3 regions of the Rummeliibacillus sp. TYF-LIM-RU47 genome follow, and region 2 is predicted to be linked to each of the others. Evidence: riboswitches for the same ligand, from Rfam matches in the RefSeq annotation. Region 2 holds a riboswitch; each other region holds the start of a gene.
The links. A riboswitch is a leader RNA that binds a small molecule or an ion and turns the genes downstream of it on or off. The one in region 2 is predicted to bind S-adenosylmethionine.
Positions count from the first base shown of each region.

Region 1: another riboswitch for S-adenosylmethionine. It lies ahead of F0527_RS12250 (methionine ABC transporter ATP-binding protein); the one in region 2 lies ahead of F0527_RS07910 (methionine ABC transporter ATP-binding protein).
Region 3: another riboswitch for S-adenosylmethionine. It lies ahead of metK (methionine adenosyltransferase); the one in region 2 lies ahead of F0527_RS07910 (methionine ABC transporter ATP-binding protein).

Region 1 is NZ_VVIR01000002.1:185,308-189,893, forward strand. Features, by position in the region: gene F0527_RS12225 (acyl-CoA dehydrogenase family protein) at 1-338, shown strand, start outside; gene F0527_RS12230 (arsenate reductase family protein) at 458-814, shown strand; gene gcvH (glycine cleavage system protein GcvH) at 893-1,276, shown strand; gene F0527_RS12240 (toprim domain-containing protein) at 1,365-1,706, shown strand; gene F0527_RS12245 (thioredoxin family protein) at 1,721-2,029, shown strand; SAM riboswitch class I at 2,086-2,191, shown strand; gene F0527_RS12250 (methionine ABC transporter ATP-binding protein) at 2,281-3,306, shown strand; gene F0527_RS12255 (methionine ABC transporter permease) at 3,296-3,964, shown strand; gene F0527_RS12260 (MetQ/NlpA family ABC transporter substrate-binding protein) at 4,016-4,586, shown strand, end outside.
Region 2 is NZ_VVIR01000001.1:1,569,474-1,574,059, reverse strand. Features, by position in the region: gene F0527_RS07920 (MetQ/NlpA family ABC transporter substrate-binding protein) at 1-594, opposite strand, end outside; gene F0527_RS07915 (methionine ABC transporter permease) at 613-1,263, opposite strand; gene F0527_RS07910 (methionine ABC transporter ATP-binding protein) at 1,253-2,284, opposite strand; SAM riboswitch class I at 2,381-2,483, opposite strand; SAM riboswitch class I at 2,627-2,727, opposite strand; gene F0527_RS07905 (PA2928 family protein) at 3,361-4,586, opposite strand, start outside.
Region 3 is NZ_VVIR01000001.1:2,208,475-2,213,060, reverse strand. Features, by position in the region: gene pckA (phosphoenolpyruvate carboxykinase (ATP)) at 1-1,218, opposite strand, end outside; SAM riboswitch class I at 1,497-1,614, shown strand; gene metK (methionine adenosyltransferase) at 1,862-3,055, shown strand; gene F0527_RS11085 (YiaA/YiaB family protein) at 3,307-3,726, shown strand; gene F0527_RS11080 (gamma carbonic anhydrase) at 3,770-4,294, opposite strand; gene F0527_RS11075 (alpha/beta hydrolase) at 4,535-4,586, shown strand, end outside.

The sequences.
Region 1 (4,586 bases), on a different contig from region 2:
TAGAGCAAGAACAAGAAGTCCTTGTGAATATTGCCAACATCGCAAACCAGCTATTTGCAATGGAATCTGTTGTATTACGTTCTGAAAAAGCGCTTAACCGTGATGGGTTTGATAAAGCGGCACAAAAAGTTTTGTATACAGAAATCTTCTGCCAAGAAGCATTTGCTGAAATTGAAAAAGAAGCAAAAGAAACTATTTTGGCATCAGTCGAAGGTGATGAATCACGCATGCTATTATCTGCATTGCGCAAATTAACTCGCTATACACCTTACAACCTGATTTCTAAAAAACGCCATGCATCTGTTAAATTAATCTCAGCTGAAAAATATACAGTCTAATCATAAGTAAATAAACCTTTGGAATCCGGTCATACTAATCATGTGGCCGGATTCCTTGCGTATAAATAAGTGTCGCTCTACAATAGTAGGAGTATTTGTAGAGGAAAGAAGGAATGTTTATGCCAATCAATTTAATACAATATCCTAACTGTACAACCTGCAAAAAAGCGAAAGCTTGGCTGCTGAATCACAATATTCCATTTACGGAGCGTCACATTGTTGAAAGTACGCCTTCTGCGGAAGAAATTAAATCGTTTTGGAAGCTTAGTGGCTTGCCGCTGAAAAAGTTCTTTAACACCTCTGGGAAGAAATATCGTGAACTTGAGCTGAAAGATCGTCTAAAGGATATGAGCGAGGAAGACCAGCTTGCATTGCTTGCGTCAGACGGTATGCTTCTAAAGAGACCTATCGTTACAGATGGTCAAAAAATCACCTTAGGTTTTAAAGAAGAAGATTTTGAAAATACATGGAAGTAGCTTATAGAATTGCTTGTTTTTAGATAAGGATTATGTCAAAATTAATATGAATATAAATACATATTTGGAGGGGTAGAAATGAGTAATATTCCAGCAAGTTTGCGTTATTCAGAAGAGCATGAATGGGTGAAAACAGAAGACGGTAAAGTACGCATCGGCATTACAGAGTTCGCACAATCTGAACTTGGCGATATCGTATTCGTAGAACTTCCAGAAGTAGGCGACGAAATCGTAGCAGACGAACCATTTGGTAGTGTTGAATCTGTTAAAACAGTTTCAGAATTATACGCGCCAATCTCAGGTAAAGTAGTTGAAATCAATGGAGAGTTAGAAGACAGCCCTGAATTCGTTAACGAATCACCATATGAAAAAGCATGGATGGTTGTTGTAGAACCTTCAGATTCATCTCAAATCGATGCGCTATTATCTGCTGAACAATACGGCGAATTAATCGAAGAATAATCTTATTCAAGCGCCTCACTATTCTGTGTTGGCGCTTTTTATATCAACTGAGAATATCGTCTGACTATCCAATGAGGAGGTGCGGGCATTGCCTGATAAAGTGCTTATAGTAGAGGGAAGGCAGGATAAGCTTCAAATAGCACCTCTATTGACAGAAAGCATTCCAATTATATGCACCAATGGAACGATTAGCGCAAGCAAGCTAGAAGAGTTGCTAACCCCTTACGAACAATATGATTTATACACATTATTCGATGAAGATTACTCAGGCGACCGCTTGCGGGCACTGATGAAAAAAGAGTATCCAGAGGCATATCATTTGCGTACACTCTCCTTATATAGACAGGTAGAAACGACTCCAAGAAAATATTTGGCAAGGGTCTTGTTAGCAGCAGATTTCGAAATTGACCCTGCTTATTTTATAGAATAGGGATGATCCAATCGATGCAAGAATGGTCAATTGAAGAATGGGAAAACACGAAAAAAAGCGGCCAATTGTGCGCTTTTTATCTCTATACGCCCATGTGTGGTACATGCATGGTTGCCTCTAAAATGATGGAGGTCATCCAGCAGACATTCCCACAAATCCCAATGGGCAAAATCAATTTGAATTATGCTGAAGAACTGGCATATGAATATCAGGTGGAAAGTGTTCCTTGCCTGTTAATCGCTGAAGCTGGCGAAGTGCATGACAAAATATACGCTTTTCAGTCTGTGTCATATTTGTTTGAAAAGTTTCAAAAAAAGGATTGACGAACAAAATTCAGCATGTTAAAGTAACTAGCATAACCTAATTAAATATTGCGTTGCTCTTATTAAGAGAGGTGGAGGGAAGTGCCCTATGAAGCCCGGCAACCGTCACAGTTTGTGATATGGTGCCAATTCACACAAAGTGTAAACTTTGGAAGATGAGAGAACGGTTTTCGTATAAATACAATACGTAAGGCCTTTCTGTTTATCTTTAACAGAAAGGCCTTATTTTTTTTGATGAAAGGGGTTTGGCTATGATTCTCTTAAAGAATGTACTAAAAAAATATAAAACAGCAAGTGGATCCCTTACAGCTGTCCAAGATGCCAATTTGACGATCGGAAAAGGTGAAATATTTGGAATTATCGGTTACAGCGGTGCTGGTAAGAGTACAATGATTCGTTTGTTAAACGGGTTGGAAAAACCGACTTCAGGCACCGTACAAGTGAGCGGGTACGATATATCCACCATTAAAGGAAAAGAGCTGAGACAGGCAAGACAGAAGATCAGCATGATATTCCAGCATTTCAACCTGCTATGGTCGCGGACTGTGGAAGAAAATATCGCCTTCCCTCTTGAAATAGCGGGCGTTGGAAAAGAGGCACGCCAAAAGCGAGTAAGCGAATTAGTTGAAATGGTTGGCTTAAAGGGAAGAGAGAAAGCTTATCCATCCCAATTGTCAGGTGGGCAAAAACAGCGCGTAGGCATTGCAAGGGCATTAGCCAATAATCCAGAAGTGTTGCTTTGTGACGAAGCAACCTCAGCGCTTGATCCGGAAACAACAGATGCGATCCTAGATTTGCTTTTAGACATTAATGAAAAGCTGGGCATTACAGTTGTGCTTATCACACACGAAATGCATGTTATCCGCAAAATCTGTCATCGAGTGGCCGTGATGGAGGCTGGACAAATCGTAGAGCAAGGTAATGTTCTAGAAGTGTTCCAATCGCCAAAAGCAGACATCACAAAAAAATTCGTTTCTCAGGTAACAGAGTCGGCAGAACATAAAGAATCGATTTCACAAATGCTGGATGATCCAAACAGCCAATTAATTCAGCTGACATTTGTCGGCAAGAAAGCTGAGCAGCCAGTGATTTCACATCTGATTCGCACATTCGATGTGGATGTAAATATTGTGCACGGAAATATTTCCGCTACCAAAAGCGGTCCATATGGCACACTGATCGTTCGCATTGCAGGCAATGAAGAAAATATAAATAAAGCCATTCAATACTTAGATGGGGAAGACGTTAAATCGGAGGTGATCCAACATGCTAACTAAGTTATTTCCAAATGTGGATTGGCTAGCAATGTGGGAAGCAACACAGGAAACTATTTATATGACAGTAGTCTCAACTGTGTTCACCTTTGTCATTGGACTTTTATTAGGAATTATCCTATTTTTGAGCAGTCCCAATCAATTATGGGCAAATAAGCTAGTCAATTGGCTGACAGGATCAGTCGTGAATATTTTCCGCTCTATTCCATTTATTATCCTGGTCATCCTCCTTATCCCATTTACTAACATGCTATTGGGAACGATTCGAGGAGCGAACGCAGCATTGCCGGCATTAATTATCGGCGCTGCACCTTTCTACGCGAGACTAGTATTGATTTCTTTCCGGGAGATTGATAAAGGGGTGATCGAGGCAGTCAGATCTATGGGCGCTAAAACAAGCACATTGATTTGGAAAGTCTTAATCCCAGAATCATGGCCAGCTTTAATCTCTGGCATTACAGTGACAGCTGTAGCATTAGTCGGCTATACAGCAATGGCGGGCATCATTGGAGCAGGAGGCCTAGGCGACTTAGCCTTTTTAGATGGATTCCAACGTAGCCGTACCGACGTCGTATTCGTTGCCACTGTGTTTATATTAGTCATCGTGTTTGTTATCCAAATAGTGGGTGACTTTATTACAGCAAGGCTTGATAAACGATAATTTGGTTGAACCGTTCAGACGTTCACATAAAACGAAAGGGAGTTATGAAAAATGAAGAAACTTGTAGCAGGAATTCTTACCGCATCGTTGGCACTTAGCCTAGCAGCATGCGGAAACAAAGACAAAGCAGGATCAGACAAAGAATTGGTAGTGGGTGCATCTAATACACCACATGCTATCATTTTGGAAAAAGCGAAGCCTATTCTTAAAAAAGAAGGCATTGATTTGAAGATTGAAAAATATCAAGATTATGTTTTACCGAACAAAGATTTAAATTCGGACGATCTGGATGCCAACTACTTCCAGCACATTCCGTATCTTGAAGAACAAATGAAAGACAATAACTATGATTTTGCGATTGCCGGCAAGATTCACATCGAACCAATCGGCGTCTATTCACAAAAATATAAATCACTTGATAAGTTGCCAGATGGAGCGACTATTCTAATCTCCAACTCTGTGACTGACCAAGGTCGTACACTTCAATTGCTTCAAGCAAACAAGTTGATTACGCTTAAAAAAGGTGTAGATCCTACTAAAGCAGTCATTAAAGATATTGATGAAAATCCGAAACACTTAAAAATCGATGGCGGCACTGCACCTGAAATGCTAGTGCAAATGT
Region 2 (4,586 bases):
TGCATCCACATCTTCTAATGCTCTCGGTATTTGAGCAGGAGCAGTAGGAATAAGCTCAATTTTTTTAGGGTTTTCAATAACACTATCTTTAATAGAACCTAAGCCATCATAACCATCTACTAATTTTATAAGGCCAGCCTGCTGTAGTAATAAAAGGGCTCTCCCTTGATTTGAAACATCATTTGGCAAAGCAATCTTTGCACCTTTTTTGATATCTTTAATGTCCTTCAATTTGTTTGAGTAAACAGCCATTGGTGCTAAACATGTTGTAGCAATTGGAACAAGTTTAAGATTATGTTCTTTAATAAATTGGTCAAAATAAGCAACAGTTTGGAATGAATTGGCATCCAACTCACCATCTGCTAACGCTGTATTTGGAAGTACGTAATCATTAAAAGATACAAGCTTAATTTTGATTCCTTCTTTAGCTGCTTTTTTCGCTACATAATCCCAAATTTGCGTATCTGTCCCCGTAATGCCGATTTTATATGTTTTTGATTTTCCATCTGCCTCCTTCCCGCTGGATTCGCTTGAACAGGCTGCCGTAAAAATAACTAGTGACAGCACAAGAATGGATAGTAAACATTTTTTCATTTTAATTTCCTCCTTAGATTAACCTCTTCTTATTTTTTTCGATAAAATGTTGCCAAATGACTGTAGCCCCTGAACCAAAACAATTAGTATGGCTACGGTAATTAGCATGGTGGTCGTATCAAAACGTTGATAGCCGAACGTTATGGCTAAGTCGCCAATACCACCGCCGCCTACGGTTCCTGCCATAGCCGATGCGCCAATCAGACCAATTGTCGCGATGGTAAAATTCACAATAAGTGAACTAAGAGCCTCAGGCAGTAAAAACCTGAAAATTGTCTGAAATGGAGTAGCCCCCATAGCATCTGCCGCCTCTAAAACACCTTTATCAACCTCTAGTAGCGAGCTTTCAACTAATCGAGCAATGTAAGGGCCTGCGTAGAAGACTAGTGGAACAATAGCTGCAGATGTTCCAATAGATGTTCCGACAATGAGCCGGGTAACTGGGATGATGGCTACGAGCAAAATAATAAAGGGCACAGATCGGAAAACATTGATCACTGCATTTAAAACCGTGAATACTGGAAGGTTCTCAATGATCTGTCCTTTACGAGTGACAAATAACAGGATGCCTAGCGGAAGGCCGATAATGATTGAAAAGATAAATGAAAAACCAACCATTTGAATAGTTTGAATGAGCGCTTCAATGATTTGTTCAGAATTAACTAGCATGTGCTACCACTTCCTTGTAAAGAATTTGTTGAGCTTGCATATATGATAATGCTCGTTTCACTTCCGTATCGGCTCCTTGGATTTCAACAATCAGTTTGCCAAAAGGAATACCTTGCAGTTCAGTAATATTGCCGAATAGCACATTGATTTCCACATCGAGAATTTTAGATAACTGTGATAAAAAAGGACTGCCTGTAGACTCGCCGACAAACGTAATATGGAAAATATGATTTAGTGCTTGCTTGCGTTCCATCATATTGAGAATTGATGGTGGAATTTGATCATGCATTACGGTACTAACAAAGTTTTGAGCAGTGTTAGTTTTCGGCGCGGAAAAGATATCAAATACTGTTCCTTCCTCGATCACTTTCCCCGCTTCCATCACAGCCACTCTGTCGCATATTTCTCGAATTACAGCCATTTCATGCGTGATCATTAAAATCGTAATCCCATACTCTTTGTTAATCTTCTTCAAGAGTTCCAATATGGAACCCGTTGTCTGTGGATCTAGAGCAGAGGTCGCTTCATCACAAAGTAGAATTGAAGGCTGTGTTGCTAAAGCCCGCGCTATGCCTACGCGTTGTTTCTGGCCGCCGGATAGTTGATCAGGATAGACTTGAGCTTTGTCACCTAAACCAACGAATTCAAGTAATTCTGAAACCCTTTGTTTGATTTGATCCTTAGGAACTTTACTTAAAATAAGCGGCATGGCTACATTTGCATATACTGTTTTGGAATTGAGCAAATTAAAGTGTTGAAATACCATACCAATGCTTTTCTTTACTTCGCGAATTCGCTTTTTGCTAATGGTTGTTAAGTCATGGCCGTCTACTATGACTTTTCCGGAAGTAGGTTTTTCTAGTGAATTTACACAACGAATTAAGGAGCTTTTTCCTGCACCACTGAAGCCGACTACGCCAAATATTTCACCTTTATTAACTTTTAAATTAATCGAATTTAATGCTCGTATCTCCTTTCCTCCGCTGTTATACACTTTAGAAACATTTTGGAATTCTATCATCCGTTCAATCTCCTTCCGATTTTTTCAACAAAAAAGTCCTTCTCCATGGAAGAAGAAGGACAGTAAGACATATGACTTCATATGTACGGAAACGTCTTCTTATCTTCCAAGCTTAATCGCTTGCTGGAATTGGCACGGTGCAAAAATGTCCGCTGCCGAGGTTTCAAAGGGCCAGTCCCTCCACCTCTCTTGATAAGAGCAATATTTAATTAAGTATATGTGGTACATCTGCTAAACTGTGTTTTTAATTCCCCCTTTCAAATTAATTTTGCCATAAAAAAATCCTTCTCCATGGAAGAAGAAGGACACAAAGACATATGGCTTCATATGTACAAATACGTGTTCTTATCTTCCAAGCTTAATCGCTTGCTGGAATTGGCACGGTGCATATGTCCGTTGCCGAAGCTTCACAGGGCCAGTCCCTCCGCTTCTCTGGATAAGAAAAATGATTATTTGATTGATTTTTACTATACATGGTCATTTTTGAATTGTCAATATAAAATAATATTTTAAAAGATTTTTATTTTTCTTATTGCTGTTTCTTTTATTATTTATATAGACTAACGAGGTTTATATATTTATTATTTTTATCTATTTTCAATGATTATTTATCTAATAAGCACTATATATTTTAGAAAATTTTGTTAAAATGTTATTACCCACATTTTACAAAGGAGTAATTCTATGAAAAAAATACTGACTTTTTTTTTGCTTGTAAGCTTTGTATTTCTTCTTAATTTTCTTATTTTAGGTCTTACTCGTACATTGCTACCTTATTGGACTTCTTTCTTTATCATTTGTTTAGTCATTTTCTTAGTTAATTTCTTCCGATCAATGAATAAAAATTTAACAGTAACATTTATTTTTATGGGTGTTGCATTGGGTTGTTTAGGTTTATGTTTATTTTCTTTTTTGATTACTAGTGGATATGAAATTTACAAATAAAAGTGGAAAAATACTCTTTCCAATTTAAAAGCCGATGAAATTTTACAGCTAAGTAGAATTTCATCGGCTTTTATAGATGGTTTAGAGTAAATAAAGTAGAAGAAAGAGACTTTAGTAGTTTCGTTTAATAATTATTTTCCAAGCTTATAATCATACTGATAAACTACTTTCCCTGTCTCTTTGTTGATTTTATATTGATAACGCCCCGTCCAAGCATAGACAAACTTTGTGTCAGCGAATACTTCTAATGAAGTAGTGGCATTTTCAAGTGGAGCATCTAAAAGTTGCTCCCAGATCAAGTCTCGTTTTGTAAGATCAAGCAAGGCTAAGGTCTGACGATTATCGTTTCGCTTTTTCTGATAAACAATGAGCTGCTTTTCAACAGGTTTACTTTCAACTAGCCTTACGCCCATTAGCTCGGGGTAAAGTTTTTTTATTTTATCGCTTCGCTTTTCAACGCCAGCTACACGTTCATCCCATCCTACAGGTAAAGTACGTATTTTATCAGCATAACCCGGATCTTCTTTTATCTCATTCGTAGCTAAATTTAATTTAAAATAACGACCATCTAAGCCGTAAAGATAGACTTTATTTGGACCTTTAATGGAATAGTCAGTATACATGTAGCTTAAATTATCTGCTAATACAGGGAATTTATGCAGAAAGTCTTTTTCATCTGCTTGCTTTTTCCCTGTCTTGGGATCTATAAAATAAAGGGTTTTCTTTTTATTATTTAACAACAACAAGCCTTCACTAGTCTCTCCTATTAAGTATTCTTGCCAAGTAGAGATCCTACTCCAAAGCTTTTTGCCAGTATGAAGATCAATAGCACTCATTAAGAAGCCTTTGAAGTTGGTGGTTATTCCATTTTCTGTTCCATTGGGAGTAGTTTTACTTATTTTAACGACGGATATTGGCTTTCCTTTTAAATCGAATAGTACAACAGGTGATTCTAATTCGATTCTTTTAGGTGCGAAAAGTCCATTAAAACCCCATAACAGGCATGAAAAAACGAAAAACACCGTTATTAAAAACGAGCTGAATTTGAAGAACATTTTACCTAAGGTTTGTTCTTTTTTCTTCAATTGATAAATTTGGCGAGGTATAAAAATAAATAATAATAGGATAACTAAGGCAGCAATCACTGTTAACAGAATGTAATCAGACCGCCAACCTGTTGGCATCCAATTGGCTAGATAATTTGGCTGCAGGAACTTGAGTAAGGCCGAACCGAGTAGAAAATTAAAGAACAGTACAATAATTAATTTTTTAAAAATCTTAATTATTGAAGAAGGCTCAGTTTCTTCGTTTCTCTTCTTCGCTACTATATAAATCATCTTGATAGGCAAATATAATA
Region 3 (4,586 bases), 640 kb from region 2:
GTATACAGAAGCATGCAGTGGGAAGAATGGAGCACCAAAGCATGTAGAGAATACTGGTTCTGGTTCTACGACACCGCGTTCTGTTCCAGGAATTTTGGAAGTGAAGCCAGATAAGAAATGATACATCGCTTGCTCTTTTGTTAATTTACTGATTGGAGGCAATACGCCAAACGCATCAGCTGTTAAGAAAATAATTGTTTTAGGGTGACCACCTACAGATGGACTTGCAATATTTTCGATATTTTGGATTGGGTATGCAGCACGTGTATTTTGAGTTAATGTAGTATCATCATAGTCAGGTATACGTGTTTCTGGATCAATCGTTACATTCTCAAGCACTGTGCCAAATTTGATAGCATTATAGATTTCAGGTTCTTTTTCAGCAGAAAGGTTGACTGTTTTCGCATAGCAGCCTCCTTCAATATTGAATACTCCATTGTCTGACCAGCCGTGCTCATCATCACCAATTAATTTGCGATTGCTGTCAGCAGATAAAGTCGTTTTACCTGTACCGGATAGGCCGAAGAATAATGCTACATCGCCTGATTCACCAACATTTGCAGAGCAGTGCATAGACAGAATACCTTGTTGTGGTAATAGGTAATTCATAATGCCGAAGATTGATTTTTTCATTTCGCCAGCATATTCTGTGCCGCCGATTAAAATAATGCGTTTTTCTAGAGATACGAGAATGAATGTTTCAGAAGATGTTCCGTCTACTGCTGGATCAGCTTTAAAGGTAGGAGCAGAAACAATAGTGAAATCTGCTTCATGTTCTTCTAATTCTTCAGCTGTAGGGCGGATGAATAATTGATGTGCAAATAAATTATGCCATGCGAATTCGTTCACAACACGAATGCCAAGACGGGATGAAGGGTCAGCACCCGCAAATCCTTTGAAAACAAAAATTTCTTCTTTTTCTTTTAAATAGTCTACTACTTTCGTATATAATGAATCGAAAACTTCTGAAGAAATAGGTTGATTGATTTTGCCCCAATCAATTTTGTCTTTAGAGGATTCTTCTTCTACCATAAATTTATCTTTAGGAGAACGTCCTGTATATTTGCCAGTTACTGCGCGAACAGCACCATCTACCGTTAAGATTGCTTCTCCACGTGAAGTTGCTTTTTCCACTAATTGTGGAACTGAAAGCTGTTCTAAAATATTGCGCCCTTGTAATAAATCATTCAGTTCATTCGCAATTTCTACTGAATTCATCTGTGTACGTACCATCCTTTTTATATTATTACCCTTGCTAAGTGGGTGAGTATTAATCATTTCGAGAATTAGTATAACACATTAAGCGTATTAGTCTATACTAATAACTCGTTATTTTTTAAAAGTTTTCTATATAAATTAATTCATTAATTTACTTTACGAAAACGCTTAACTACATCACACAACAAAATTCATCAAAAATCAACTTTTTTCTTTATTTTTCATCGAAAATTTGACTTTCTTGTTCAATTCGCTTACTATATGCTATAGAACGGATACTCTTATCCCGAGCTGGTGGAGGGTCAGGCCCTAAGAAACCCGGCAACCTGCATTTTATCAAGTGTTAAATGTGCTGGTGCTAATCTGATGCAAGGAATATTCCTTGAACGATAAGAGTGAAAGGTGCTTACGAAACATATCCTTTCCTCATTGTGCGAATGAGCGAAAGGTTTTTTTGTGTAAAAATTGAGGCAAATTGATTTTGTTTCATATTAATATATAGCATGTATGTAAGGGCACTTTCTATATCCTCGTGTTTAAAAAGCAGCTAAAGCTTGGCGTTTAATCCATTTAAACGGACATGGGTAATGAGTACCGTATCACTTTCGAGAGGATCTCGTTGATTTAGGAGGAAACCAACCAAATGACTAACAGAAGATTATTTACTTCAGAAAGCGTAACAGAAGGACATCCAGATAAAATTTGTGACCAAATTTCGGATGCCATTTTAGATGCCATTATTGCAAAAGACCCGAATGCGCGAGTTGCATGTGAAACAACTGTCACAACAGGCCTTGTCCTTGTTGCAGGAGAAGTGACGACCTCAACATACGTTGACATCAAAGGAATTGTAAGAGATACAGTAGCTGAAATTGGTTACACACGCGGTAAATACGGTTTCGATGCAGAAAACCTAGCAGTACTTGTAGCAATTGGCGAACAATCACCTGATATTGCACAAGGTGTAGACCAAGCACTGGAAGCTCGTGAAGGAAAAATGTCAGATGCAGATATCGAAGCAATTGGTGCAGGGGACCAAGGGTTGATGTTCGGCTATGCTTGCAATGAAACACCTGAGTTAATGCCGCTTCCAATCAGCTTAGCGCACAAATTGGCACGTCGTTTAACAGAGGTTCGCAAGACAGGTCAACTTGCATACTTGCGTCCGGATGGAAAAACACAAGTAACAATTGAGTATGATGAAAACAACCATCCAGTGCGTGTGGATACAATTGTTATCTCAACTCAACATGATGAAGATGTAACCTTAGAACAAATTCAACAAGATCTTAAATCAACAGTAATCAATAATGTAGTGCCAGCTGAATTACTGGATGAAAACACAAAATACTTCATTAACCCAACAGGCCGCTTTGTAATTGGTGGACCAAAAGGGGATGCAGGTCTTACAGGTCGCAAAATCATCGTCGACACATACGGTGGGTATGCGCGTCATGGCGGCGGTGCATTCTCAGGGAAAGATGCAACAAAAGTGGACCGATCTGGAGCATATGCAGCACGTTATGTAGCTAAAAATATTGTAGCTGCAGGCTTAGCAGAGCGCGCAGAAGTTCAATTAGCTTATGCGATCGGTGTAGCTCAGCCAGTTTCTATCTCTGTAGATACATTTGGTACAGGAAAGGTCACAGAAAGCGAATTAGTAGAAGCCGTGCGTGAGACATTTGATTTGCGTCCTGCAGGCATTATCAAAATGCTTGATCTTCGCCGTCCAATCTATAAACAAACAGCGGCTTATGGACACTTCGGTCGTGTTGATTTAAATGTACCTTGGGAAAATACAGATAAAGCTGAAGAATTGAAAGCTAAGTTTAAATAAATTGAATTTCATGCTATGGAGGTTTTTCCTCCTTGAAGCGATAAGCTGATTCTTATGAGAACCCTGTCACATTTGTGATAGGGTTTTTGGTTTTTATTCTCCATTATTCTTAATAGGGTGTGAACAAACCATTCTTTAAAAATAAAATGAAGACAAAATAAAAACCGTGCACACAGAGATGAATATAATTTCGGTTCATAACCTTTTCTCTCTTTGAATAAGTTAATAAGAAGTTCAAGGAGGAGAGATGGTTGAAAACAAATGAATTCTTTTTTCTCACATGGGCTGCTTTTTTAACCGGCTTTGGTTTTGTCTTAGTTGCGATTTGGAATACAGATTGGCAACTTGTTGAGCGAGGATTCTATACTATTTTGTTGGGGTGGATTACTTTTTCTGCTTTTTCACTTGTAAAGACAATTCGCGATCGGCACGACGGAATTAAAGTAACAAAAGAATATTTGCTCCTTTGTTATTTATCAACGATTGCTTCATTTGGAATAGGGATGATAAGTGTTTGGAATACAGAATGGGAGCTTGTCGAAAAGGGATACTATTGGTTAGGGATCATATTTGTCTTATACACCTCTTTCGCGCTATCAAAGGAAATTCGTGACAGACAATATGGTAAGTCACTCAAAGGCAACATCAATGGAGAGGAACAAGAAGAATAAAAGTAAAGAGATGGCCTCCCTTTTGAGAGAAGCCATCTTTTTATTATCTTTCTGAATTTTGTTGGACAGATTTATAGAATTGGCCCTTTTCATGATATTCGTTGATAATGCGGACCATGTCTTTTTTATCTTCATCAGTTAATTCCCGTACAACTTTAGCTGGTCGTCCGAAAGCCATCGTATTCGGAGGTATTACTTTGCCTTGTGTCACAAGGCTTCCTGCCCCGATGAATGCTCCCTCGCCAATTTCTGCGCCGTCTAAAACAATGGATGCCATACCTATAAGCGCACCTTTTTTTACATGACAGCTATGTAGTGTCACTTGATGGCCAATTGTTACCTCATCTTCAAGGACAAGCGGTCGGCCGGGACTTTGGTGTAAACAGCACAAATCTTGTACATTCACTTTACTTCCAATAATAGTAGGGGACACATCACCTCTAATCACTGTATTATAAAATACAGATGAGTCTGGTCCAATTGTCACATCGCCAGTGATAACGACATGATCTCCTATGAAAACAGAAGGATCGATATTAGGTTTTTTGTCGTGATAAGGGTAAATCATCGAAAATTCGCCTCATTTCAAGCTATGATGTTATTAATATCGTAACAAATGGTAGATTGGAAGGAAACTGAAATCTGTAAAATACGTTAAAATAGAGTGATACGACAATCAGTGAATTTTATCATCTCTGATTGTTACCTAAACCTATCAGGTATTGATGGTCAAAATAAAGAAGTATATCATTCTAATTTTTGGTAGCCATTAATACGGGAAAAGTGAAGAATTGAGGAGCGGAATAGAATGTGGAAATGGGAAGCAGAGGGACAAGCGAAAGCTGTTGTTGTTTTTATAC